Regions from separate parts of the Allomesorhizobium aridi genome, predicted to be linked through region 2. Evidence: predicted binding sites of a transcription regulator. Region 2 holds the regulator's gene; each other region holds the start of a gene.

Region 1 (6,985 bases), 290 kb from region 2:
CGTTGATGTCGATCGAGAAGCCGTCGCCCGTCATCGCGCCGGTATCGCCCACCTGGCCACCGGATTCGGCGTAGAACGGGGTCTGGTTGACGACTATGCCAACCGTTTCTCCTGCCGCCGCGCTCTCGACGACGGCGCCGTCCCTGACCAGCGCCAGCACGATGCCCTCGGCCTCCTCGGTGTCGTAGCCGAGAAATTCCGTCGCGCCGGTCCTTTCCTTGACCGCGAACCAGACAGTCTCGGTCGCCGCGTCGCCGGAACCCGCCCAACTGGCGCGGGCCTCGGCCTTCTGGCGCTGCATGGCGGCGTCGAACCCGTCGAGATCGACCGAAACGCCGCGCTGGCGCAGCGCGTCCTGCGTCAGGTCGAGCGGGAAGCCATAGGTGTCGTAGAGTTTGAACGCGGTTTCGCCGTCGAGGCGATCGCCGGCGCCCAGTTTCTCGGTTGCCTCCGACAACAGGCCGAGGCCCCGCGCCAGCGTCTTGCGGAAACGGGTTTCCTCGAGCTTCAGCGTTTCGGAAATCAGCGCCTCGCCGCGCGCGAGTTCGGGATAGGCGAGGCCCATTTCACGCACCAGCGCCGGAACCAGCCGCCACATCAACGGGTCGGCCGCGCCGAGCAGCTGCGCATGGCGCATGGCGCGGCGCATGATGCGGCGCAGCACATAGCCGCGGCCCTCATTCGACGGCAGCACGCCGTCGGCGATCAGGAAACTCGACGCGCGCAGATGGTCGGCGATGACGCGGTGGCTCGCCCGGTTCTTGCCTTCCGCCTTGACCCCGGTCGCCTCCTCGGAGGCGCGGATCAGCCCCTTGAACAGATCGATGTCGTAATTATCGTGCACGCCCTGCATGACGGCGGCGATGCGCTCCAGCCCCATGCCGGTGTCGATTGACGGACGCGGCAGCGCGACGCGCTGCTCCTTCGTCACCTGCTCGAACTGCATGAAGACGAGGTTCCATATCTCGATGAAGCGGTCGCCGTCCTCGTCGGCGCTGCCGGGAGGGCCGCCCGGAATCTGGTCGCCATGGTCGTAGAAGATTTCCGAGCACGGCCCGCACGGACCGGTGTCGCCCATCGCCCAGAAATTATCACTGGTGGCAATGCGGATGATCCTGTCCTCGGGCAGGCCGGCGATCTTGCGCCAGAACCCGGCAGCCTCGTCATCGGTATGATAGACAGTGACCAGGAGCCGCTTCGCGTCGAGGCCGAATTCCTTCGTGATCAGGTTCCACGCGAGCTCGATTGCGCGCTCCTTGAAATAATCGCCGAAGGAGAAATTGCCGAGCATCTCGAAGAAGGTGTGATGGCGCGCGGTGTAGCCGACATTGTCGAGGTCGTTGTGCTTGCCGCCGGCGCGCACGCATTTCTGCGAGGTCGCGGCGCGCGAATAGGCGCGGCTCTCGATGCCGGTGAACACGTTCTTGAACTGCACCATGCCGGCATTAACGAACATCAGCGTCGGATCATTGCGCGGCACGAGCGGGCTGGAGGCGACGACCTCATGCCCGTTCTTGCGGAAATAGTCGAGAAATGCCGACCGGATCTCGTTCACGCCACTCATATCAAAGCCTTTGTTGCGCCTCTCGGCGAAATTGGGACATGGCCTTTTAGCGGGCGCACCTGGACCTGTCCACAAGCTCAAAACCGCGAAAAACAGCAGCTTCACGGGCGCTCGGGCGGGGCTCCCTCAAAACAAAACCGCCGGCCCGAGGGCCGGCGGCATCGCAAAGATCAGGCCTGACAGATTACATCTCGCCGGCTTCGTCCTCGAAGCCGTCACTCGGGCCACCGCCCTCGAGGAATTTTTCGGCGATCAGCCCGGCATTCTGCCGCAGCGCCAGCTCAATCTCGCGCGCCGTGTCGGGATTGTCGCGCAGGAAAAGCTTCGCGTTCTCGCGGCCTTGGCCGAGGCGCTGCGAGTTGTAGGAGAACCAGGCGCCCGACTTTTCGACTACGCCGGCCTTGACGCCGAGATCGACGAGTTCACCGGTCTTGGAGACGCCCTCGCCATACATGATGTCGAACTCGACCTGTTTGAAGGGCGGCGCCAGCTTGTTCTTGACCACCTTGACCCGGGTCTGATTGCCGACCACTTCGTCGCGGTCCTTGACCGCGCCGATACGGCGGATGTCGAGCCGCACGGATGCATAGAATTTCAGCGCGTTGCCGCCAGTCGTGGTTTCGGGCGAACCGAACATGACGCCGATCTTCATGCGGATCTGGTTGATGAAGATGACCATGGTGTTGGAGCGCGAGATGGAAGCGGTGAGCTTCCGCAGCGCCTGGCTCATCAGCCGCGCCTGCAGGCCGGGCAGCGAATCGCCCATCTCGCCCTCGATTTCCGCTCGCGGGGTAAGCGCCGCCACCGAATCGACGACCAGCACGTCCACCGCGCCGGAGCGAACCAGAGTGTCGCAGATCTCGAGCGCCTGCTCGCCGGTGTCGGGCTGCGAAATCAGAAGGTTTTCAAGATCCACGCCAAGCTTGCGGGCATAGACCGGGTCGAGCGCGTGTTCGGCATCGACGAAGGCGCAGATGCCGCCCTTCTTCTGCGCTTCGGCGACCGTGTGCAGCGCCAGCGTCGTCTTGCCCGAGCTTTCCGGCCCGTAGATTTCGATGATGCGCCCGCGCGGCAGACCACCGACGCCGAGCGCGATGTCGAGCCCTAGCGAGCCGGTGGGCACCGTCTCGATCTCGACGATCTTCTCGTTCGCCCCCAGCCGCATGATCGAGCCCTTGCCGAAGGCGCGCTCGATCTGCGACAGCGCGGCGTCCAGAGCCTTTGATTTGTCCACCGATTTGTCCTCTACCAGCCGCAATGAATTCTGAGCCATGATACATTACCCCTTGGTCGTCAATGAAGGCCCGACAATCCGGTATCCCTGCAAATTCGTACCTCTTTTGTTCTCATTTGGCAAGAGGGCTCAAGGGCATGATTCCATTGCATTTTCCAATTTTGTTCCAGTTTTGTACATCCGAACATTCCGGATAAGCCGATCCACTGGCCCGGCCATACCGCCAAGTGACGATTCGGCGCGGCAGGTTGCTCGCCAGGGATGCTGACACTAATGTCGCGCCCGACCTAGAAGAAACAACGCTCCGCAGGCGATTTAATGTCTTTTCCGAAAATACTGGCTGTCGGCGGTGCCCATATCGACCGCCGGGGGCGGATCACAGGCGCCTATGTGCCCGGCGCGTCCAATCCGGGCGTGATGGCTGAGGACGTCGGCGGCGGCGCGTTCAATGCGCTGCGCAACGCCATACGGCGCGGTGCCCGGGGCTCGCTGATGTCGGTTCGCGGCGGCGATGCGGCCGGCGAGACCGTCTCGCGCGCCATAGTCCGGGCGGGGATCGCCGACTTGTCGGCGATATTCCTCGACCGCACCACGCCGAGCTATACCGCGCTCCTCGACCGCGAGGGCGACGTGATCGCAGCACTTGCCGACATGGCGCTCTACGAGACGGCGTTCGCCAAGCAGCTGCGCCGCGCCAGCTTTCGCGCCGCCGCGGCGGACGCCGACGCCCTTTTGTGCGACGCCAATCTGCCGGCCGACGCGCTTGCGCGGCTGGCCGCCGGCAAGCCTCTTTTCGCGATCGCCATCTCGCCGGCCAAAGTCCTGCGGCTCTCCGAAACCCTGGAAACGCTTTCGTGCCTGTTCATGAACTTTCGCGAGGCGGCTTGCCTTGGCGGATTGTCGGACGATGCATCCGTCGACGAAATCGTTGCCCGCCTGCGCAGCATGGGACTTTCAAGCGCAGTCATCAGCCATGGCGGTGCGCCGACCGTCGCGTTCGACCGCTCCAACATCTTTTCCATGATGCCGCCGCCCCCGCGAAAAATCGCCGATGTGACCGGCGCCGGCGATGCGCTGGCCGGAGTGACCACGGTCGCCTTGCTGCGCGGCCTGCCTCTCGGCGAGGCGTTGCGCGAGGGCATGGCGGCGGCGATGCTGGCGGTCGAGAGCCAGGCTTCCGTGCCGGAATTTTCCGCCGGCGCCTTCACTGCTGCCCTTGCCCTTGTGCCGAAGGCCGAGGCGTTGCATCAGGGCGGCAGGATCGGAGAGACAAATGATGCCTGAGAAAGCGCGGCCCTTTATCGATGTCCATCCAACCGTCGCAGACGCGCTGACCGCTGGGCGGCCGGTGGTGGCGCTGGAGAGCACCATCATCACCCACGGCATGCCCTATCCCGATAACAGCGCGATGGCCGCCAATGTCGAGAAGATCATCCGCGACGAGGGCGCGACGCCTGCCACCATCGCCGTTATCGGCGGCAGGCTGAAGATCGGGCTTTCCGACGCCGAGCGCGAGGCGCTGGCCAAGACCACGGGCGCGATGAAGCTGTCGCGGGCCGATCTTGGTTTTGCGCTGGTGCAGGGCCGCACCGGCGGCACCACGGTGGCGGCGACGATGATCGCCGCGCACCTCGCCGGCATCTCGGTCTTCGCCACCGGCGGCATAGGCGGCGTGCACAAGGGCGCGGAAAAGAGTTTTGACATCTCGGCCGACCTCGACGAACTGGCGCGCACGCCGGTGATCGTGGTGTCGGCCGGAGCCAAGGCCATACTGGACATCGAAAAGACGCTGGAAGTGCTGGAGACGCGCGGGGTACCGGTGGTGGCGTTCGGATCGGACGTCATGCCCGCCTTCTGGTCGCGGCAATCGCCATTCGCCGCGCCGCTGCGGCTCGATACGGCCGAGGCGATCGCGGATTTCTTCAAGGTTCGGCGCGTTTTTGGGACCGATGGCGGCATGCTGATCGCGAACCCCGTGCCGGAAGCCGACGAGATCGCCGCGGAGGTGATGGCCGCGCATATCGAAGCGGCGCAGCAGGCCGCCGAGGCGCAGCGCGTCTCGGGCAAGGCGGTGACGCCGTTCCTGCTCGCGAAAATTCTTGAACTGACCGGCGGCGCCAGCCTTCGCACCAACATCGCTCTGGTGGAAAACAACGCCAGGCTGGCGGCGCGAATCGCACGGGCGCTCTGACGCAGAGCACCGAGCCGCGAGCAAGGCGTTTCAGGCATTCAACCAAGCGCTTCGAAAGGCGCTCGGCCGTCACCGGCAAAATCGCGAAGCCGGCGCCCAACAGTCAGGACGACGTTGGTCGCCGGCTTCGCGCTATCCTGGGCGTAAAGTTACGCCATTGCCTTCTGCAGATTCTCGTCAATCTTGTCCAAAAAGCCAGTGGTCGAGAGCCAGGGCTGGTCGGGGCCGATGAGCAGCGACAGGTCCTTGGTCATGTAGCCGGATTCAACCGTCTGCACGCAGACCTTTTCCAGGGTATCGGCGAATTTTTTGAGTTCCGCATTGTTGTCGAGCTTGGCGCGGTGGGCGAGGCCGCGGGTCCAGGCGAAGATCGAGGCGATGGAGTTGGTCGAGGTTTCCTCGCCCTTCTGGTGCTGGCGGTAGTGGCGGGTGACGGTGCCGTGCGCGGCCTCGGCCTCGACGGTCTTGCCGTCCGGCGTCATCAGCACCGAGGTCATCAGGCCGAGCGAGCCGAACCCTTGCGCCACGGTGTCGGACTGCACGTCGCCGTCATAGTTCTTGCAGGCCCAGATATAGCCGCCGGACCATTTCAGGCTCGACGCCACCATGTCGTCGATCAGGCGGTGCTCGTACCAGATCTTCTTCGCCTTGAATTCCTCTTCGAACTCGACCTCGTAGACTTCCTGGAAGATGTCCTTGAAGCGCCCGTCATAGGCCTTGAGGATGGTGTTCTTGGTCGAGAGATAAACCGGATAGCCGCGCAGCAGGCCGTAATTCAGAGAAGCGCGAGCGAATTCGCGGATCGATTCGTCCAGATTGTACATGGCCATGGCTACGCCGGAGGAGGGGGCGTCATAGACCTCATGCTCGATCACCTGGCCGTCGTCGCCGACGAACTTGATCGACAGCTTGCCCTTGCCGGGGTAGCGGAAATCGGTGGCCTTGTACTGGTCGCCGAAAGCGTGGCGGCCGACAATGATCGGCTTGGTCCAGCCGGGCACCAGGCGCGGCACGTTCTTCATGATGATCGGTTCGCGGAAGATGACGCCGCCCAGGATGTTGCGGATCGTGCCGTTCGGCGATTTCCACATCTTCTTGAGGTTGAATTCCTCGACGCGCTGCTCGTCGGGCGTGATCGTGGCGCACTTCACGCCGACGCCGTGCTTCTTGATGGCGTTGGCTGCGTCGATCGTCACCTGGTCGCTGGTCGCGTCGCGGTGCTCGACGCCCAGATCGTAATATTCGAGGTCGATGTCGAGATAAGGGTGGATCAGCTTGTCCTTGATGAACTGCCAGATGATGCGGGTCATCTCGTCGCCGTCGAGTTCGACGACGGGATTGGCCACCTTGATCTTCGCCATGAAAAGTACCTCGTTTTCGGATGGGAGCGCCGGATTTCCGGGCTTCGCGACAGGGAGTGCGGCCCCTATAGCAAAGCGGGAATGCGTGCGCAAACGCTGTTGAAACGCGGTGTAGCGAGACGCGATTTGCGGCGCTATTTTTTTTCGGCGGAAGCGTTTCGACAAAATTGGCGGCGAGCGCGACCCAGTGCTTCAGCGCCTGCTCTTCGCCAAGATGGTCGGCCGAGACGATGATGAAACCCTTCATCGTGCGCCCGGCTTGTTCCATGAGTCTCGTTCCCGGCCGGGCAAGCGCCTGCGCCTCCTGGTCGGGGCCGACACGAAACAGCACGTCGCCATCCTTCATCGTGCCGCAATGCATATTGCCGTTCAGGGTGAAGCAGATGCCGCCGAACATGCGAATTTCGCCGCAGTTGGCGTAGTGCCTCGTCTGCGCCCGCAAACGGTCGGTGATTTGGCTTGCCATGGTGCGGCCTTCATCTTCGACGCGGAATATGGCAGGGACGGCCCAGACGCGCAAATGAAGGATCAGCGCATTCATGACAGACACGGAAAGCGGGCCGATCACCGGAGGGCCGGTGATCATACTGGTCGAGCCGCAGATGGGCGAAAATATCGGCATGGTGGCGCGCGCC
Region 2 (6,985 bases):
CGCAGTTTCGTGCTGACGCCCGAGGAGTTCGGCCTGAAGCGCTACGCCCGCGAAGATCTGCGCGGCGGGGACGCGGCCTTCAACGCCAAGGCGCTGCGCGATATGCTGCACGGCCAGCCCGGCGCCTATCGCGATACGGTGCTGATGAACGCGGGCGCGGGGCTGGTGGTGGCCGGCAAGGCGGAAACGCTGGCGGACGGCGTCAGGCAGGCTGCGACCGCGATCGACAATGGCCGTGCGGCGGGCGTGCTCGACGCGCTGGTCAAGGTATCTAACGGATAAAGACGTGGCCGACATTTTGCGAAAGATCGAGGCCTACAAACGCGACGAGATCGCCGCCGCCAAGGTGCGCATGCCGCTTTCCGAGCTGAAGAAGGCGGCGCGCGACACGGACGCGCCGCGCGGCTTTCTGGCGGCGCTCGAGGCGAAGCGGAAGGCCGGGCAACTCGCGCTGATCGCCGAGATCAAGAAAGCGAGCCCGTCGAAGGGACTTATCCGCGCCGACTTCGATCCCCCGGCGCTGGCGCGCGCCTATGAACAGGGCGGCGCGGCCTGTCTTTCCGTGCTGACGGACGCGCCTTCCTTCCAGGGCGCGCCGGAATTTTTGACGGCGGCGCGGCATGCGACCAAACTGCCGGCGCTGCGCAAGGACTTTTTGTTCGATCCCTATCAGGTCCATGAGGCGCGCGCCTGGGGGGCCGATGCGATCCTGATCATCATGGCGAGCGTCAACGACGACGATGCCCGCGCGATCGAGGAAACCGCGTTCGAACTCGGCATGGACGTGCTGGTCGAGGTGCATGACGAGGCCGAGACGGAGCGCGCGCTGAAACTCTCGTCGCGGCTGATTGGCATCAACAACCGCAACCTGCGGACGTTCGACGTGTCGTTGGAAACCTCGGAGCGGCTGGCGAAACTCGTGCCGGGCGACCGGCATCTGGTCGGCGAAAGCGGCATCTTCGCTCATGAGGATTGCCAGCGGCTGGCGCGGAGCGGCATCGGCACCTTCCTGGTCGGCGAAAGCCTGATGCGGCAGGCGGACGTGGCGGCGGCGACACGCGCGTTGCTTACCGGCGAAATCGTCGCCGCCGAGGGATAGTCATGGCCGGCGGAAAGAAGCTCACCCATCTCGGCGCGCAGGGCGAGGCGCATATGGTCGATGTCGGGGCCAAGGCCGAAACCGAGCGGACGGCGATCGCCGAGGGGCTCGTCATCATGCTGCCCGAGACGCTGCGCATGATCATGGCCGGCGACGCAAAAAAGGGCGACGTGCTGGGCGCGGCCCGCATCGCCGGCATCATGGCGGCCAAGAAGACGCATGAGTTGATCCCGCTCTGCCATCCGCTGCTGCTCACCAAGGTGTCCATCGACATCCAGCCGGAACCCGCCCTGCCCGGCCTGCGCGTCGTCGCACTCGCCCGCGTCACCGGCAAGACAGGCGTGGAAATGGAGGCGCTGACCGCTGCGTCGGTCGCCTGCCTGACCATCTACGACATGGCCAAGGCGGTCGACCGGGGCATGGAGATTTCCGGGATAAGGCTGGTGGAAAAGACCGGCGGCAAGTCCGGCGACTACCGGGCGGGCGCGTAATGGCGCTGCTGCCCGTCTCAGAAGCCCTTCAGCGGCTGCTCGATGGGGCGGCGCCCGGCGAAGCGGAAACCGTGCCGCTGGCCGAAGCGGCGGGGCGCGTGCTCGCCGAACCGGTCATGGCGCTGCGGACGCAGCCGCCCTTCGACGCCTCGGCCATGGACGGTTACGCCGTGCGCGCCGCGGACGTCGCAAAGGTGCCGGTGCAACTCGAGATCATCGGCGCGGCCCCGGCCGGGCGGCGATTCGACGGCAAGGTCGAGCCTGGACAGGCGGTGCGGATTTTCACCGGCGCGCCGATGCCGGAAGGCGCAGATACGATCGTCATCCAGGAGAATACGAGCAGCGTCGGCGAGAACGGCGTTGAGGTGACGGAAACGGTCGCGGCCGGCCGGCACATAAGGCGCAAGGGCCTGGATTTCGCCGAGGGCGACCGGCTGCTCGAACCGGGACGCGTGCTCGATGCGGCGGCGCTGTCGCTGGCGGCCTCCGCCAATCACGCCGCGCTTCGCTTGGTCAGGCGTCCGCTGGTGGCGATCATCGCGACGGGCGACGAATTGCTGCCGCCGGGCAGCGAGCCGGGGCCGGACCAGATCATCGCCTCCAACGCCTTCGGCGTCGCCGCGATCGCGCAGTCGGTGGGCGCGCGGGTGCTCGACCTCGGCATCGCGCCGGACCGCAGGGAAGCGATTTCGGCGCTCGTCCAGGAGGCCATGGAGGCGCACGCCGACGTGATCGTGACGCTCGGCGGGGCGTCCGTCGGCGACCACGATTTCATCCATGACGTGCTGACCGGCGAAGGCATGGCGCTCGACTTCTGGAAGATCGCAATGCGGCCGGGCAAGCCGCTGATGTTCGGGCGGCTCGGCGGCACGCGCTGCCTCGGCTTGCCCGGCAATCCTGTGGCGAGCCTGGTCTGCTCGCATCTGTTCCTGAAGCCGCTGGTGGCGCGGCTGGGCGGCCGCCCCTATCAGCCGGACATGCGCCAGGCCGTGCTGGGGACCGCCCTGCCCGCCAACGATATGCGCCAGGACTATATACGCGCCGTGGTGGACGCTGGCCCCGACGCTCCGGTGGCGACGCCCTTCCGCGTGCAGGATTCTTCGATGCTCAGGATTTTCGCCGACGCCAACGCGCTGATCGTGCGCCAACCGCTCGCAGCGGCCGCCGATGCCGGTGCTCCGTGCGACGTGCTGATGCTACGCTGAACAAATCGTCAACGGATTCATTAAAATTTAAAAGGTTGCGGAACACAACTGGAACATATAGTGTTTGTTCTGGATTTGTTTTCCGTTTGATTCTCGGGGGCTGGTGATGCTGACGCGCAAACAACATGAACTGCTGCTCTTCATCCATGAACGGCTGAAAGAGGCCGGGATCCCTCCTTCCTTCGACGAAATGAAGGATGCGCTGGACCTTGCGTCGAAGTCCGGAATCCACCGCCTGATCACGGCGCTTGAGGAGCGCGGCTTCATCCGCCGCCTGCCCAACCGGGCGCGGGCGCTTGAGGTTCTGCGGCTTCCCGATTCGATCGCGCCGGGCCTGAACGCGGCGCGGAAATTCTCGCCCAGCGTCATCGAGGGCAGCCTCGGCCGCCGCATGCCGGAGCCGTCGCGGATGCCTGCGGCCGGCAATGACGACGACGTCCGCGCCTCGATATCCATCCCGGTGATGGGGCGCATCGCCGCCGGCGTGCCCATCGAGGCCATCCAGCACAAGACGCATTCGATCTCCGTGCCGCCGGATATGATTTCGGGCGGCGAGCATTATGCGCTCGAGGTGAAGGGCGATTCGATGATCGAGGCCGGCATTTTCGACGGCGATACTGTGATCATCCGCAACGCCAGCACCGCCAATCCCGGCGAGATCATCGTTGCGCTGGTGGACGAGGAGGAAGCGACGCTGAAGCGCTTCCGCCGCAAGGGCGCGTCCATTGCGCTCGAAGCCGCAAACCCGGCCTATGAAACGCGGATTTTCGGACCCGACCGGGTCAAGGTGCAGGGCAAGCTCGTTGGACTGATCCGGCGCTATTGAAAATTGGTGCTGGCGTGGTCGGCGCTGGCGAAGTTGTAAAGGTTTCGGAACCTGAGTGGGTGTCATCCCGGAAGCCGGGGTGAACAGTAGGCTATTCCGGACTCATTGGCCGGCGTCAGCGTGGCCCGAACCCTTGCTCTTTGTGCCGGTTTCGCACGAGCGGCATTCTTGCGCCCACCCGGCCACGCTTCTCAGGTCCGGCTCTTCTCCCTTCGCTTGGTCCGCCGGGATGACAATGCTCTTTGCCGCCGATTGCCATCGGCGGTGTCTGCCAAGGCGGGATCGTCGGATCGGTCAAAAACTTCAAGGCCGCGTCCTGCTATTTGGCCGGCTCCATCGCTGGAGGTTTCGTCTTTCGCTGGTAGGGCGGCATGCCGCGCGCGGCGCGCGAGAAGCGGCGTTGCGCGTGCCACGGGCGGTAAGGCTCGGCCACCGCATGGCGGATTTCAGGGTTTGAACCCAGCGCGGCGAAATAGATTGCAGCGCTGCCGTGCCTAGCCAACTCTCGTTTGGTCACGATCGCTACAGCCGGATTTCCGCAGGACAGTTCGGCAGTCGCATCATCGATGACGATCAGGGCCGCATAGTTGCAGGCGCTTCGCGCAGCAGAGCTATCAGCCGTATGAACGACGATGTAGCCGGACGGGTGGCGAATCGCGCATAGCGCCGGGCTGCAGTCGAACCGGACGCCGGGAACGCGTCCGACGGGCGATTGCGGGGCGATTTCCGCAGCATTCTCGGCAGGTGGGCCGGATGAAGCGGGCTCGTCGGAATGCCGCTTGATAGGATTAGTGGGATTTCCACTCGCCGTCGCTGCGGGCATCGGCGTTTCCGTCGCCGCAGCATTCGTGCCGGAGCCGCCGGATGATGCGAGCCCGTCGGCGTTCTGCATGCTGGAATCAGTGGGATCGCGATCGGCCGTGGCGGCGAGCGTTACGGTTTCGACCGCCGCAGTATTTGTGTCGGCGCGCCCGGACACTGCAGGCTCATCGGAATGACGCTTTAGCGAATTGGCGGGCTGCGCGGGCGGGACAACGGTTTCTGCGCGGAGCGCCCGCTTCCAACTGTCGATCGTGAACTGGTTCGGCCGGGCTCGATTGACGGCCAACTCTCCCTCACCATTGCGTAGTGCGACCAGACGTCCGTCCTCCGAAACAAACACGTTCGGCGTTTTCGCGAATACTAGCGCCGCCACGGCCAGTACGGCGAACGGTAGGGCCGCCAGCCGGAGCCGGGTTGTTGTTGTCATCGTGGCGAAGATCAATGCGACGGTGGTGAGCAGGACGGCCTGGACGGGCACGAGTCCGACGGCGTCGAGTGGCGAGCGGGCGGAAAACCAGTCGGCGACCGCAATCATGGCCGAGAGGCCCTTGCCCATGACAAAGAAGAACGGCGCGTCGAGGCCGAACGGCATGGCGACGGCGCCCATCACCGCGAACGGCATGACCAGCACCGAGACGATCGGCATGGCCACCAGGTTCGCGGCAAGGCTGAGCGGCGAGACGCGCTGGAAGTGATAGGCGCCGAAGACGGCCGTCGCCAGCCCCGCCACCACGGATGTGACCATCAGACCGGCGGCGATGGCCAGTATTTTCCTGAATGCGAGGTGGGACGTCGAACGACCGGCCGCATGCGGCGCGCCGGTTCGCGCCTGCTGGCGATCCGACCACCAGGCATAGGCGCCGACAAGCGCTGCGGTCGCGGCGAACGACATCTGGAAGCTTGGGCCCATCACCTCATGCGGGGAGACGGCAATGACGAGGATCGCGGAGATCGCCAAGTTGCGCATGGTCAGTGCGGCGCGGTCAAACAGCAGCGCCGTCAGCATCACCGCAAGCATGATGAAGCTGCGCTGAGCCGCAACTTCGCCGCCGGAGATGAAGAGATAGGCGGCGATTGCCGCAAGTGCCGCGACAGCAGCGTATTTCTTGACCGGCCGCCGCGAAGCAAAGCCTGGAAACAGCGCGAAGCCGGCGCGCAGGCCGCCCATGATCGTGCCGGCGACCAGCGCCATGTGCAGGCCCGATATCGAGATGATGTGATAGAGGCCGGTGCGGCGCAGCGATTCATTGACCGCCTCGGGAATGCCGGCGCGGACGCCTACAGCCAGGGCCGCGGCGATTTCGCCTTCCGGCCCGCCGATGCTTTTGCGTATGCGATCGGCGATGGCGTTGCGGCCGTTCTGGATCCAGGCCGAGACTCGCGCCGGCAACGACAGATCCGGTTGCGGCATGTGAGGGTCGCCGGCCAGCTCATTGTTCTCGCTCATTTTCTCTTCCGCAAGTGTCGGCTGCGGTGCGACCACGGTCGTCAATTGCGGGGCGCGCAGGAAAAAGCCGCTCGCGCCGATACCGTCAAAATAGCTCTCGAAGGAAAAGTCATAGCTTTGCGGCCGCACCGGCCCGGACGGCGGCATCAGCCGCACGAGGCCGGTGATCTCAGCGCCGACCGTCAGGCCGGCCGGAATCTTTGCGGCCGAGGCGCAGATCCTGTCCGGCGCATAGCGCAGTTTCGGGCGGGCGGTCGCAGTAAGGTCCAGTGTCAATCGCGTGCGGCCGTTGGCCAGATGGTCGATCGCCGCGACCTTGCCGGTGACGATGGTCGATATTTCGCCGCCCAGCATTTTCGTGCCGGCGCGCCAAGTTTCGGCCTTTGCAGCCAGAAACCCCAGCAGGCAAACCAAGGCAGCAGCCAAAATCAAGTGCAATGCGCCGCGCGACGGCAGCAGGGCGAGGATCAGGCCGACGACCACCCCGCCGGCAAGCGCAGGCGCTGCACCTGGTTCGAAAGGAAGCGCGAAATAGACAATGGCGCCGAATGCCAAGAAGACCGGCAGGAGCAGAAATGCCGCGCCGCGATCGATTTCGAGCGTGATGTCCCGGCGCAGCGCGGGAACCAGAGCGCGGGCGGTGGCAAGCGGCTCCTGCCAACGCAGTTCTGGAGATGCGTCGGCAGGTAACGCCGGGAGCGGATACCGGCGGCTTGTGAGAGGCTGGGCTACTGGAGACTGAAACGGGACGAGCGTCGCGGCATCCTGCGCAGGCGCAAGGAGCGCACGCTCGCTGACATCGCTCGCCGCCGTCCGGCCGGCCATCCGCGCCCCCTCCAGGAGCGGCTATGCCGACGCCGCAGCGTCGGGCGTGCCGGCCCCTGCCCCTTGCACCACCGACCTTCTATGCTACATGAACGGCACCGAATTGCCATGCGCGCCCTGGGCACATTCCTGCCTGCATCCGGCGCGCCGTTTCCTGGAAATCCCGATGCCCGACACCGTTGTCACCCGCTTTGCACCCTCGCCCACAGGCTACCTCCATATCGGGGGGCGCGCACGGCCTTGTTCAACTGGCTCTACGCCCGCCACACC
Region 3 (6,985 bases), 1.3 Mb from region 2:
GAAGCTCGACACGGCGCGACGGGCCCGCGCCGCCGGCCTGCCGCTCACCATCAACGCGCCGATTCACCGCCATAACATCGAGGAAGTGCCGGAATTCATCGAACTCGCTCTGTCGCTCGGCGCCGAGAGGCTTGAGATCGCCAATGTGCAGTATTCCGGCTGGGCGCTGACCAACCGCGATGCGCTGATGCCCGACCGCGCGGCGGTCGACCGCCAGGCCGAGATCGTCGAAGCGGCGCGCGAGCGGCTCACCGGCATCATGAACATCGACTTCGTCACACCGGATTATTTCGCTATCTATCCGAAGCCCTGCATGGGCGGCTGGGCGCGCGACGCGTTCATGGTTGCGCCCGACGGCATGGTGTTGCCCTGCCACGCCGCGCAGACCATCCCGTCGCTCAGCTTCGAGCGTTTCGAAGAGCGCACGCTCGCCGAAATCTGGACCGATTCGCCGGCCTTCAACGCTTTCCGCGGAACCGACTGGATGCAGGAGCCGTGCCGCGGCTGCGAGCGGCGCGAGATCGATTGGGGCGGCTGCCGTTGCCAGGCGATGGCGATCGCCGGCGATCCGGCCGCGACCGACCCGGCCTGCGTGAAGTCGCCGATCCACGCCCGCATGGCGAGGTTCATAACAGACGCTACCTCGACGGAAAAAGACCCGGAAAGCTTCGTCTATCGCCGGATAGGGGCGGTGACCGAACCGGCCTGACCGCCGCGAACGTCAGCCCTTCGCGGCGTTCTCCCGCTCCAGAATGGCGTCGGCGAAAGCCAGAGCATCCCTGTTCATCGCCACATTGTGCACGCGAAAAATGCTCGCGCCCTTCATCCTGAGGATGACGCTGGTGGCGGCGGTGCCAACGTCGCGCCCCTGCCGGTCGCCGCCCGCCACATGGGCGATCAGGCGTTTTCGCGACGTACCGACGAGCAGCGGAAAGCCAAGCGCGTGCAGCTCGCCAAAACGGGCCATGAGCTGAAGGTTCTCCTCGCCGTCCTTGGCGAAGCCGAACCCCGGATCGAGGACGATCTGGCCGTCGGAGACGCCGGCGTCGCGCGCGATTTCCAGCGAGCGCTGGAGGAAGAGAAACTGGTCGGCGATCACCTCGGGCAGCTTTTCGCGGTCGCGTCCGGTATGCATGACGGCGAGGCCGGCGCCGCTCTCCGCCGCCACATGGGCGATGCCCGGCTCGCGCTGCAGGCCGTGCACGTCGTTGACGATATGCGCGCCTGCCGCGACCGCGAGGCGCGCCGTCTCTTCGCGGTAAGTGTCGACCGAAATGATGCACCCTTCCCCCGCCAGCGCCTCGATTACCGGCAGGATGCGTGCCTGTTCCTCACGCGCCGCGACCGGCTCAGCGCCGGGCCTGGTCGATTCGCCGCCGACATCGATGATCGCTGCGCCCTCGGCGATCATCTGCCGCGCATGGGCGAGCGCGGCGTCAGGCCTGTCGAATTCGCCGCCATCGGAAAAGCTGTCCGGCGTGACGTTCAGGATTCCCATCATCAGCGCCTTCGCGCCGAGATCGAGATGCCTGCCGTGGGCGAGCTGCCAGCGCGTCATGTCCGCGAGAACCTCGCCGCGTAGATTTCCGGCTTGAAGCCGACGACCAGCCCGCCGTCCGCATCCATAACCGGGCGTTTGATCATGGAAGGTTGCGCCAGCATCAGTTTGATCGCACCTGCCTCGCCGAGGCCTTCCTTGTCAGCTTCCGGCAGTTTGCGGAAGGTCGTGCCCGCACGGTTGAGCAGCGTCTCCCAGCCCACCGCGCGCACCCACTCCTCGAGCCTGCCGCGCTCGACACCCTGGACCTTGTAGTCATGAAACGCATAAGCGACGCCGTGCGTGTCAAGCCATGCGCGCGCCTTCTTCATCGTATCGCAGTTTTTAATGCCGTAGAGGGTGACTGTCATGATCCCAAGATTTCTCGCCTGCAACTCTCCCGCCAGTCGATGATCAGCCTCGCAGCGGCCATCGGCCGAGCCGGATATACCGGCCCCTGCCGACGAGGCTATGTATCAGCACAAACTCGTTTACGATCCAGCCAACCGGCCTGACGGGCCGCTCGGCGACGGAACCGAAATCATACAACATCGTCAGATGCGGGGTATAGGACGAACCGGCGCCACGCCCAAGTCCTGTTCTTTTCAGGTTTTCCTCCAACGCCCGCCGCAACGCCTGCAGGCTGTCGTTGCGGCCGACCAGCACAAGAGGCCGCTTGCGGGAGCGGCGTCGAAAGCTCATGGCCCGATCGAAAACCACCTCGAAGGGCGGCATTTCTACCAACTTCGCCGCTTCGGCGGCTCTGGCGATCAGGTCCTGCGGCACGCCGTCATAGGTGCCGATTCCGCGCAAAGTCACGTGAAAGCGGCCCTTCCCCATCGGCCTGCCCTTTAGCCCTAGCGCATCGCACAGATCAAAGGCGCGGCGCTCGACCTCTTGCGCTCCTTCCTCGTCGGGTTGGACAGCGAAAAACACATTGTCCATGCCTGGCAAACCGAAACCAGCAAACTGTAGCTGTTCCCACATTGAAGCAGCTCCTTTCGCCGAACAAACATCTACTCCTAATCATGTTCCCTATCTGTTCTCACCCTGAGATGAATTGCAAGCGGAAAATCGGAAGGGGGCGGAATCTCGCGAGGGCTCGCAAACTGGCGGTCGAATGCGGTGTTGGAAAGCCGGAAGCAGGTGTCCCAATGCAGTGGAGGATCAAAGGTCCCGCGTCAGGTCGCGCCACTCGGCCGCGTATCGCGTCCACGCCGCATCCAGCCGTCCAGGCGGCTCGTCCGCGGCCATCGGGCCGGCGGCCGGTTTTCCCGCAAGGAGCGCGGCGCCTATGCTGGTTCCGGCCTGGCCTGGCTGCGGCAACACCGGGCGTCCGGTCGCGGCGCGCAGCATGTCGGCGTAGAGCGCGTTCCTGGCGAACGGGCCCTCGACGATCGTCCCGCCTTCCGCGCCGATCAGGTCAAGGCAGGTCGCCGTCATCAGCGCCAGGTAAAAGGCCGCGGCGACGGCGCGCTCCCCCGCCGATGGCTCTCCGGAGCCGATCCAGCGCGAACCGGAACGGGGAAACGGACCCGATCCCTGCTGCACCGAAGGCATCAGCATGATCTGCCGGCCGAGTACGGATTCCAGATCGGCCGCGCTCCAGTCTCCGCCGTCGCCGGCGGTGAGCGTGTCGTATTCGCGCCCTCCCATGAAGCGGGCCGACGGCACCGGAGCGCCCATCGCATTCACGTTGATCAGCGTGTCGCGCGCAGGGTCGAGGGAAACCGCCGCGCCGCCGACCGCCATGGCCACCACCCAGGTTCCTGTCGACACCACGGCGAAAGGCGGACGACGTGAAAGCAAATGCGGCAGCAGCGATGCGTTGGAGTCATGGATGCCGCAGAAAACGGGTGTCGAAGGGTCGAGGCCGGTTCTGGCCGGGATGTCCGAGCGGATAGGGCCGAGAGCGGCGGCCGCCGGCGTCACGGGAGCAAAAAGGTTTTGCCACCCCATGCCGTCGACGAGCGAGGAGTAGCGGGCGGCGTTTGGGTTCCATAGGTCGGTATGGCAGCCAAGCGACGTGACTTCGTTGGCGGCGACGCCACAGAGCCGCCACGCCCAGTATTGAGGGTACATGAGAATGGACGCCACCTCGGCGAAGCGGCCGGGAAATGCGCGGCTCTGCCAGAAGAGCTGGGCGCCGAGGTTGAGCCCGAACGGCAGCGGCGGCGAGCCGGTTTCGGAGAAGGCCGGCCGTACCGCCTCGTAGTCTTCGCGCACCGTGGCTGGCCCATCGTGCTCGTAGTCGAGCACCGGCAGCGCGAGCCCTCCGCCGGCGTCGAGCAGCGCCGCCGTTGCGCCATGTGTGGTCACCGAAACCGCATCGATCTTCCGCTCGCGGCCGAGCGCCTTGAGGCTGGCGAGGATGAAGGACCAGATCGCATCGACGTCGTGGTGCGGATAAAGGCCGCCGGCCGCCGGCCGGTTCGGCGTCTTGCGGACGGCGATCTCCGCCACTGTGTCGAGGTCGACCATCGCCACCTTGGCATTGGTCTTGCCAATATCGATGACGGCGATGTGGCGGATGCCGGCCATCGTCATTCCATATGGAACACGGTTTCGAGCGGCGTCGCCACCGGCTCGTTGTCCGGCTTCGTCTCCATGATGTCGGCCATATGCGCCCACCAGCGCCGCATGACTGGATGGTTCGGCAGATCCGCCATGCCGTGGCCGTCGCGACGCCACAGCACGCCGAACAGCGTGTTCGTTTCCTCGTCGAGATGGATCGAATAATCCGAAATGCCGGCATCCCTCAGCAGCGCCTCCAGTTCAGGCCAGATGCCGTCGTGACGCCTCTTGTACTCGGCCTTCATGCCGGCCTTGAGCTTCATCTTGAACGCGTATTTCTCCGGCATCACGCCATCCTTCGCCGGCTGAAGCGGCCCCAGACGATTGGCAGCGCGATGACGATGATGAGCAGCAGACCGATGAAGATCGACATGACGATGCCTGGCACGTTGAGCAGGCCGAGGCCGAAGGTGACGAGCCCCATGATGAACGCCGCCAGCACGACGCCGAGGATGCTGCCCGCGCCGCCGAGAATGCTGACCCCGCCGAGCACCACCATGGTGATGACCTCCAGTTCGTAGCCCTGTGCTATCGAGGGGCGGGTCGAGCCGAGGCGCGAGGTGATCAGCACCGAAGCGATGCCGGCCATCAGCCCCGTCAGGCAGAACAGGATGAATTTTATCCGCGCCACCCGGACGCCGGAAAACTGCGCCGCCACTGGATTGTTGCCGATCACGAAGATGCGGCGGCCAAAACTCGTGCGGTGCAGGACAAACCAGTAGATGGCTGCCGCAACGAGGAACAGCACCAGTTCGAACGACACCACCCACCAGACATAGCCCTGGCCGAAGAAGGCGAAGTCCGGCGGATAGCCCTTGTAGGCCTGGTCGCCGAGGATGATGAAGGCGACGCCCCGGAACAGGCTCATCGTGCCGATAGTGACGACGATCGACGGCAGGCCGACCCGGGTGACCAGCAGGCCGTTGACCGCCCCGCAGGCGAGCCCGGTCGCAATGCCGATCAAGACCAGGCCCGGTGTGCCGACGCCTGCCTGCACTGCCATGCCCATCATGGTAGAGGCCAGCGCCACGATCGCGGCGACGGAAAGGTCGATCTCGCCCGAAATGATCAGCAGCGCCATGGCGAGCGCGATCAGCGCCTTTTCGGTGAAGTTGAAGGTCAGGTCCGACAGCGACCACGCATCGAGGAAATAGGGCGAGGCGAAGCTGTTGACGACGAAGATCGCCGCTGCCACCAGCACCAGCAGCGCCTCCCAGGAAAGGATTGCGGAAGAGATCGGCTTGTCCAACCGGTCGGGGATATTGCGGGGTGCGTGCGCCGTATCGGTCATGCCGCGGCCTCCCTCAGGATGATGCGTCCTATCTTCCGCTCGCTGCGCGCGTTCAGCACCACGGCCAGGATGATGGCGCCGCCGGAGATCGCCATCTGCCAGAAGGGCGAGATGTTGATGACCGGCAGCGCGGTCGAGATGATGCCGAGAAACAGCGCGCCGAGCACCGCGCCTCCCACCGAGCCGATGCCGCCGGCTATCGAGACGCCGCCGATGACGCAGGCCGCGATGATGTTCAGTTCATAGCCGTTGGCGACTTCCACCGAGGCGATGACGTAGCGCGAGATCCACAGATAGCCGCTCAGCCCAGCAAGCAGACCCGAAATGCAGAAGACGACGAACTTGGTGCGGCCGACATCGATGCCGGCATAGACCGACGCCGTAGGGTTGACCCCGATCGCATAGATGGAGCGGCCGAGCGGCGTTCGCGTCATCAGCAGGTAGAACAGCGCGATGACCGCGAGCGCTATCCAGGAAAGGACCGGGAGTCCGAGGAATGCGCCCCTTTGCAGGCTGATGAAGGCTGGACTCATCTGGTCGGCGTTGACCCAGGCGCCGCCCGAGACGACGAAGGTCGCGCCGCGGTAGATTGTGAGCGTGCCGAGCGTGACGACGATCGCCGGGATGCCTAGCTTCCACACGAGCAGGCCGTTCAGCGCGCCGAGCGCAAGCCCGATCGCCATGGCGAATACGATCAGCAGCGGGACGGGAATTTCGGGATAGGCGGCATTGGCCATGGCAACGACCATGCCGGTGAGCGCCAGGTTCGACGCCATCGACAGGTCGATCGAGCGGGTGAGGATCACCGCCATCTGGCCAAGCGCGAGGATCATCAGGATCGCCGTATCGTTGAATACGGCGGCCAGATTGCCGGGCCGCGCGAAGCCGGGAAAGCGCAGCGAAATCACCGCCACCATCGCGGCGATGGCGGCGAGCAGCCAGACTTCACGGTATTTCAACAGCGTTCTCATCCCGCAATCCCCGCAGCCGCTCGCACCAGCCTTTCGGCGTCGAGGTTGTTGTTGTCATAAAGGGCTGCGATGCGGCCCTCGCGCATGACGATGACGCGGTCGGACATTCCGAGGATTTCCGGCAGTTCGGACGAGACCATGATGACCGAAAGGCCCTGCGCGACCAGTTCGGCCATGAAGCCGTGAACGGCGGCCTTCGAGCCGATGTCGATGCCCTTGGTCGGCTCGTCCAGGATGATGACCTTCGGCGTGGTCGCCAGCCATTTGGCGATGACCACCTTCTGCTGGTTGCCGCCGGAGAGCGTGCCGACATCCTGGCTGAGAGAGGAAGCGCGAAGGTCCAGCCGCTCGACATATTTGCGCGCCAGCGAAAACTCTTCGGCAAGCCGAAGCACGCCGGATTTCGAGGTGCATGCGAGCGACGGCAGCGAGACGTTCTGGAAGATCGGCAGGCCGATCACCACCCCCTGCCGGCCGCGCTCTTCCGGCACGTAGACGATGCCGGCCTCGATCGCGTCGGCCGCCGATTTCGGCGCGATGGTCCGCCCTTCCAGCGCCATCGTGCCGCGGCTGGTGCGGGTGATCCCCGCAACCGCCTGCATGACCTCGCTG
Region 4 (6,985 bases), 2.6 Mb from region 2:
TCACCACATCATATCGCGCCATGCGCTGTCCCCGATGTCCAAACCGTAATGGAGAAGCCGCTTGAAGCACTGCCGGGCAAGGACTTGCAAGGGCCAAGATTGGCGGGCATGAAGTCCAAATGCCGCAACCGAATTTTTCACCGCGCCGTTCGGTGCTTTATGTCCCCGCCTCCAACGCGCGGGCCGTGGCGAAAATCCCGTCGCTCGCCTGCGATGCGGTGATCCTCGACCTTGAGGATTCGGTGGCGCCCGCGGACAAGATCCCGGCTCGCGAGAGCCTCGCGGCGATATTCGCCAACCGCCCCGCCGGGCCAGGCGAAATCATCATCCGCGTCAATCCGCTTGGCGGCGAATGGGGCGCCGACGATCTCCTGGCGGCCATCGCCTGCGCGCCCGACGGCATACTGCTTCCCAAGGTCGACACGCCGCGCGACGTATTGGAGGCCGGCGACGTTCTCGACGACAAAGATACGGCCGAGACCGTGCGCCTTTGGGCGATGATCGAGACGCCGCGCGCGCTCGTCAACATCGCGGCGATCGCCGAACTCGGCCGTGATCCGGCCGCGCGGCTTTCCTGCCTCGTCGCCGGAACCAACGATCTGGTCAAGGAAACCGGCATGCTCGCCACGGCCGACCGGCGCTACCTCACGCCCTGGCTGATGCAGATGGTGCTGGCGGCGCGCGCCGGCGGCCTCGACATCCTGGACGGCGTCGCCAATGATTTCCGCGACACCGAGGCGTTTTCACGCGAATGCGGCGAGGCCGCCGCCATGGGTTTCAACGGCAAGACGCTGATCCATCCCTCTCAGATAGAGCAGGCCAACGCGGTGTTTGCGCCGTCGCCGGAGGCGCTGGCGGAGGCGGCTGAAATCGTGGCGGCGTTCGAGCTGCCGGAAAATTCCGGAAAAAACGTGCTGGCGCTGGACGGCCGCATGGTCGAAAGGCTTCATCTCATCCAGGCGGAAAAACTGCTGGCGAAAGCAGCGGCGATCAAAGGAGCAAACCAATGAAACTCTACCGCTATCTCACCGGACCCGACGATGCGAGCTTCTGCCACAAGGTGACCGCTGCGGTGAGCAAGGGCTGGCATCTGTTCGGCTCGCCGACTTATGCCTTCGACGCCGAAACCAAGACCATGCGCTGCGGGCAGGCGGTGGTGAAGGATATCGAGGGCGTCGAATACGAGCCGGGAATAAAACTCAGTGATTTCTGAGCCGGCTCAGCCGGTTCCAGACTATGCGGTGTTCAGCCGGAATTTGAGGGCATCGTATTGGCCTTGCGACGTATCGGTCATGGCCTCGTCGCGGCTGGAAGGCTGATCCTCGAAGGGAATGGGATAGTCGAACTGACTGACCGTCAGATCCCAGCGGACACCGTCGATCAAGTTGTAGAAATGCGTACCGCCGCGCGTCTTCGTCTTGAGGATGCTGCCGCCGAAAAGGTCCTGCACCACGAGCGATGTGACGCTGCATTGGCCTTTTGCCGGGTTTTCGGCGCTCCAACTGCCTGAACTCTCTTTGCTCCAGGCTGTCTTCAGTTTTTCGAAAAGCTCGTCGGGCGTCGTGAAAGTGCTCATGTGGTCGGCTCGCCTCGGGAAAGAAGAAGAAAAACTCAGGTTTGGTCGGCCGCTTGTTCGGCCGCTTCCTCGATCCGCTCCATGTCGTCGTCGCTGAGCCCAAAGTGATGGCCGATCTCGTGGATCAGCACATGGGTGACGATGTCGCCCAGCGTCTCCTCGTTCTCGGCCCAGTAGTCGAGAATGGCGCGGCGGTAGAGCGTCACGCGGTTGGGACCCTCGCCGGTCTGCGGGTTCCAGCGCTCGGCGATGCCGCGGCCCTCGAACAGGCCGAGCAGGTCGAAAGGCGTTTCCAGCGACAGATCGTCCATGATTTCGTCGGTCGGGAATTCCGCGATCTGGATGATGACTTCGCCGGTCAGCTTGCGAAAATCCGCCGGCAGGTGGGCGTAAGCCTCGAGCGCCAAAAACTCCATTTCCTCGATCGAGGGCGAAAGCTGATCGTGCCAGGCGCGGGTCTTGTATATGCGGGCCATTCTTTTTCCTTTTGACGGCATATAGCCGTTTGGCCGGCGGCTTTCGAGGCCTTTGCGGGGCAACAGGGAAATTAGACTGGCTGGCGCGCCAGCCGTCGGCGTTTGCCTGCTGCCGCCACGTATTTGTTACGTTACATAATTGGGAATAAATTCTCCCCGCAATACGCTTGACTCTCCAGCCACGCTCTGGAATCTATAGGAACATAACAGGAACAAGGCCCCGGGAAGGCAGACCGTCATGGCGACATCCGCCTTGGCGCAGGAAACCGTTTTTGCCCTGCGCCGGAAAATCGCGAAGATCGAAGGCACGCTGCCGGAGTTTCTGGCCGGGACCGCGCCAAGGGAATGCGCCTTGCCGCAGGGCGTGCTGCGGCGGGGCGGGGTGATGGTCCGGCAGGCGGTCGCCGACGTCCTGCCGACGGGCGCTGCGCGGTTCGACGGGGCCCTTGGCGGCGGCCTGCCCAGGGCGGCGCTGACCGAAATCCACGGCAGTGTCATGCATGGTGCCGGCGCCGCCGCCGGGTTCGCGCTGGCCATGGCCGGATTGATCCTGAAAACACATGGCGCCGAAGGGGAGGACAGCCGGCCGCCAATATTGTGGATCGGCGTCAGGGATGCCTTCACCGAGGCGGGATTTCCCTATGCGCTGGGGGTGGCCGATTTCTGCGGTCTTTCGCCGGGCGAACTTCTGCTTTCGCAGGTGCCGAAACTCACCGACGCATTGTGGGTTGCCGAGGAGGCGGCCCGACTGAAGCAGCTTGCTGCGGTCTTCCTGGAAATTCACGGCAATCCGGACCGGCTCGATTTGACCGCCACGCGGCGGTTGCACCGGCGGGCGCTGGAGGCGGGCAGGCCGGTCTTCCTGCTTCGGCAGTCGGCGGAGCCCTGGCCGACCGCGGCGCCTGTGCGGCTGGTCGTCTCGTCGGCCCCCGCCGCGCCGCGCTCCACCCTTGCCGGCCCGCTCGAGGATACGCTCGGGCATCCCGCCTTCACCGTCACGATCAGCAAGAGCCGCACGGCCGTCCCCTCCTTGCAATTCATACTGGAATGGAACCCCGATGAACGCGCCTTTCAGGAAAGACAGCCAGAGAATTCTCGCTCTGTGGTTCCCGCACCTTCCCTCGGACCGGATCTTTCGCCAGCGTCTGGGCCGGTTCTGGCGCTCGAGCCAGTCGGCGGCGAGCCAGCCGCCGCTCATCGTCAGTCACCGGGAAGACAATTCGCAGCGCATCGCGGCGCTGAGCGAACAGGCTGAGCGGCTCCGGCTGAAGCGTGGCATGGGCATCGCCGATGCCCGCGCAATGTACCCTTCGGTCGAAATCGTCGAGGCCGATCCGGCGGCTGATTTTCGGCTGCTCGAGGTCTGGCCGACTGGTGCGACCGCTATACGCCGCTGGTGGCGCTCGACGGGACGGAAGGCCTGTTTCTCGACATCACCGGTTGCGCCCACCTCTTCGGCGGCGAAAAGACGCTGCTCGACGATCTTCTGGCGCGGCTTTTCCAGCAGGGTTTCGATGTCCGCGCCGGTTTAGCCTCGACAGCGGGCGCGGCCTGGGCGGCGGCGCGTTTTATCGACGGAGGCGTCGTCGAGCCGGGAGAAGAAGAGGAAATCATGGCGCCGCTGCCGCTTGCGGCCTTGCGCATTCAGCCTGCGACCATCGTCAGCATGGAAAGCGTTGGCCTGCGCGTGGTCGGCACGGTTATGGCCGCTCCCCGCGCGCCGCTCGTCCGCCGCTTCGGCAAGGGGCTCCTTCTGCGGCTCGACCAGGCGCTGGGACGCATCGAGGAAGCGCTTTCGCCCAGGCTGCCGGCCCCGCCGCTTTCGGTCGAGCGGCATCTGGTCGAGCCTGTCATCCTGACCGAGGACATCGAGCACCTGGCGGCTACGCTCGCGGCGAGCCTGGGCAGGGAGCTCGAGCGGCGCGGCGAGGGCGCCAGGGCCCTGCAGCTCGCGCTGTTCCGGGTCGACGGCGCGGTCCGGCGCATCGCGGTGGGCACGTCACGGCCGCTGCGCGAGGCAGCGCTGATACGGCGGCTGTTCCACGAGAAGCTCACGGCGCTGGAGAACGATATCGACGCCGGCTACGGCTTCGAGCTTGTGCGCCTCTCCGTGCTCGCCGCCGGCCATTTCGAGATCAGGCAGGGCGACCTCTCTGGCGGCAATCTCGGCAACGACGACGATCTTGCTCTTTTCGTCGACCGCATCCGCGCCCGCCTTGGCGGGGAGGCGGTGCTGAAACCTGTACTGGTGGAAAGCAACATTCCCGAGCGCGCGATCATTGCCGCCCCTTTCGCCGAGGCTTTGCCGGAAAGAGCACGCCGTCCAGGCAGATGGCAGACGGGACTGCCGGCTCCGAAGGCCTCTCCGGAATCCGAGCGGCCGATCCGGCTGTTTTCGCCTCCCGAGCCCATAGAAGTCAGCGCCGTCGAAGTGCCGGAAGGACCGCCGGCCTATTTCCGCTGGCGGCGCGTGCGTCACCGGGTCGCCCGCTCCGAAGGCCCGGAGCGCATCGCGGCCGAATGGTGGCGAGACGAGGAGGACGCGCCGACCCGCGATTATTTCAAAGTAGAGGATCTGGAAGGACGCCGCTATTGGCTTTACCGGCGAGGCCTTTACGGCGCTTCGGCCGAAATGCCGCGCTGGTTCATGCATGGGGTGTTCGCATGAATGCGCCTGTCAAAATCGCTTATGTCGAGTTCGCCGTCCAGTCGAATTTTTCGTTTCTGCGCGGGGCGTCGAAACCGGAGGAACTTGCGGTCACCGCAAAATTGCTCGGCTATTCCGCACTCGGTCTCGCGGACCGAAACACCGTGGCGGGCGTCGTGCGGGCCTGGAAGATGGCCGAGGAATCGAAGCTTTCCTACCACCCCGGCTGCCGCCTGGTTTTTGCTGATGGAACGCCGGACATTCTGGCCTATCCACAGGACCGCAAGGGCTGGGGTCATCTCTGCCGCATGCTTACGCAGGCCAATATCCGGGACGAAAGCGAGAAAGGGGCGTCAGTTCTCTATCGTAGCGATCTTCTCGAATGGGGCGATCTCCTGTCCCTTGGAATCATGGCGGATCTTGAAGCCTCGCCGGAAGAGGCGCTGGATTTTCTGAAATCCATGAAGGATCGCTTCGGAAGATCCGTATGGCTCGCCGTTTCGCCGGCCTATGCAGGGAACGACCGGTTCCGGCTGGAACAGGCGGCGTGCATGGCGGCGGCGGCACGCATGCCTCTGATGGCGGTCAATGATGCCCTCTATCACGTACCGGAGCGCCGTCCGCTTCAGGACGTGCTCACCGCCATCCGGCTGAATGTTCCGGTCGCCGAAGCCGGTCTGGAATTGAAGGCCAATGCCGAACGCTATCTGAAGCCGCCGGCAGAGATGGCGCGTCTTTTCCGCCGTTACCCGCAAGCGCTGGCCGAGACGGTGCGCTTTGCGAAAACGCTGAGGTTTTCGCTGGCGGAGTTGAAACATAACTATCCCGACGAGCCGACGGAATCCGGACTTCCTCCACAGGAGGAACTCGAACGGCTGAGCCGGGAAGGCGCCCGGGATCGCTACCCGGACGGCGTGCCCGAAAGGATCGAAAAACTGCTGCGGCACGAGCTCGCCATCGTCGCGAAATTGAATTACGCGCGTTATTTCCTCACGGTCCACGACATCATGAAATTCGCCCGCTCGCAGAATATCCTCTGCCAGGGCCGGGGCTCCGCCGCCAATTCCGTCATCTGCTTCTGTCTTCGTATTACCGATGTGGGACCCGACATCATCGATCATCTTTTCGAGCGGTTCATTTCGGTCGAGCGCAACGAGCCGCCCGATATCGATGTCGATTTCGAGCACGAGAAGCGCGACAAGGTCATCGAGTACATCTACAAAAAATACAGCCAGAAGCGCACCGCATTGGCCGCAGCAGTAGTGACCTATCGCGGCCGTTCCGCACTCAGAGAAGTCTCGAAATCGCTCGGTCTGTCCGACGACGTCATGTCTGCCCTTTCGGGTTCGATATGGGGCTGGTCCTCCTCGCAACTCAGCGAGAAGGAGGCCAAGGCGGCCGGCCTCGACAAGTCCGACCCGCGGACCCGGCATGTGATCGCCCGCGCGAACGACATTCTGGGTTTTCCGCGCCACCTGTCGCAGCATGTCGGAGGCTTCGTCATCACCAGGGACCGCCTCGACGAAATCGTCCCGATCATGAAAACCGCCATGGACGAACGCAAGATGGTCGAATGGGACAAGGACGACCTCGATGCCGTCGGCATTCTGAAAGTCGACATTCTGGCTCTTGGCATGCTTTCATGCCTGCGCCGCGCCTTCGATATTCTCGAAAGCCATTACGGTGTCCACGACGCGTACGGGCGACCGGTGGAACTGGCCACCATCCCGGCCGAGGACAAAAATGTCTACGACATGATCTGCCGCGCCGATACAATCGGCGTCTTCCAGATTGAATCCCGCGCGCAGATGTCGATGCTGCCGCGGCTCCAGCCGCGCGAATTCTACGATCTCGTCATCGAGGTGGCGATCGTGCGACCCGGCCCGATCCAGGGCGACATGGTGCATCCTTATCTACGGCGGCGGCAGGGTAAGGAGAAGGTCGAATACCACACTCAGGAACTTAGGCAGATATTGCATAAGACGCTCGGGGTACCCCTGTTCCAGGAACAGGCGATGAAGATCGCGATCGTCGCCGGCGGGTTCGAGCCCGGCGAAGCCGATCAGCTACGGCGCGCCATGGCGACATTCAAGCGCACCGGAACTATCGGCAACTATCGCGAAAGAATGATCAAGGGCATGGTGTCCCGGGGTTATCCGCAGGAGTTCGCCGAGCGCTGCTTCAAGCAGATCGAGGGTTTTGGCGAGTACGGCTTTCCCGAGAGTCATGCCGCGTCCTTCGCGCTGCTGGTCTACGCCTCTTGCTGGTTCAAGGCCTACTATCCCG

Evidence for each region. Region 2 encodes LexA, which represses DNA repair genes until DNA is damaged. Its sites were predicted from a motif close to TGTTCNNNNTGTGTTCNG; they were not measured.
Region 1: a site for LexA is predicted at 2,950-2,967, ahead of recA (recombinase RecA). Genes of this name have one in related genera too.
Region 3: a site for LexA is predicted at 2,567-2,584, ahead of ACG873_RS04495 (2'-5' RNA ligase family protein). Genes of this name have one in related genera too.
Region 4: a site for LexA is predicted at 2,250-2,267, ahead of ACG873_RS23940 (ImuA family protein). Genes of this name have one in related genera too.

Annotation. Positions count from the first base shown of each region.
Region 1 is NZ_CP171729.1:2,151,700-2,158,684, reverse strand. It holds gene alaS (alanine--tRNA ligase) at 1-1,564, opposite strand, end outside; gene recA (recombinase RecA) at 1,749-2,837, opposite strand; gene ACG873_RS12605 (carbohydrate kinase family protein) at 3,117-4,082, shown strand; gene ACG873_RS12600 (pseudouridine-5'-phosphate glycosidase) at 4,072-4,989, shown strand; gene ACG873_RS12595 (NADP-dependent isocitrate dehydrogenase) at 5,139-6,350, opposite strand; partial or broken gene ACG873_RS12590 (RNA methyltransferase) at 6,577-6,711, opposite strand; gene ACG873_RS12585 (RNA methyltransferase) at 6,890-6,985, shown strand, end outside.
Region 2 is NZ_CP171729.1:1,862,085-1,869,069, forward strand. It holds gene trpD (anthranilate phosphoribosyltransferase) at 1-282, shown strand, start outside; gene trpC (indole-3-glycerol phosphate synthase TrpC) at 287-1,099, shown strand; gene moaC (cyclic pyranopterin monophosphate synthase MoaC) at 1,102-1,590, shown strand; gene glp (gephyrin-like molybdotransferase Glp) at 1,590-2,795, shown strand; gene lexA (transcriptional repressor LexA) at 2,902-3,621, shown strand; gene ACG873_RS11165 (ComEC/Rec2 family competence protein) at 3,941-6,715, opposite strand; partial or broken gene gltX (glutamate--tRNA ligase) at 6,882-6,985, shown strand, end outside.
Region 3 is NZ_CP171729.1:526,651-533,635, reverse strand. It holds gene pqqE (pyrroloquinoline quinone biosynthesis protein PqqE) at 1-709, shown strand, start outside; gene folP (dihydropteroate synthase) at 722-1,558, opposite strand; gene ACG873_RS04500 (ArsC family reductase) at 1,555-1,908, opposite strand; gene ACG873_RS04495 (2'-5' RNA ligase family protein) at 1,952-2,524, opposite strand; gene ACG873_RS04490 (FGGY-family carbohydrate kinase) at 2,705-4,078, opposite strand; gene rhaM (L-rhamnose mutarotase) at 4,081-4,398, opposite strand; gene ACG873_RS04480 (ABC transporter permease) at 4,398-5,402, opposite strand; gene ACG873_RS04475 (ABC transporter permease) at 5,399-6,373, opposite strand; gene ACG873_RS04470 (sugar ABC transporter ATP-binding protein) at 6,370-6,985, opposite strand, start outside.
Region 4 is NZ_CP171729.1:4,431,057-4,438,041, reverse strand. It holds gene ACG873_RS23965 (NAD(P)/FAD-dependent oxidoreductase) at 1-22, opposite strand, end outside; gene ACG873_RS23960 (HpcH/HpaI aldolase/citrate lyase family protein) at 120-1,010, shown strand; gene ACG873_RS23955 (DUF1737 domain-containing protein) at 1,007-1,213, shown strand; gene ACG873_RS23950 (YunG family protein) at 1,235-1,576, opposite strand; gene ACG873_RS23945 (metallopeptidase family protein) at 1,612-2,052, opposite strand; gene ACG873_RS23940 (ImuA family protein) at 2,291-3,307, shown strand; partial or broken gene ACG873_RS23935 (Y-family DNA polymerase) at 3,249-4,720, shown strand; gene ACG873_RS23930 (error-prone DNA polymerase) at 4,717-6,985, shown strand, end outside.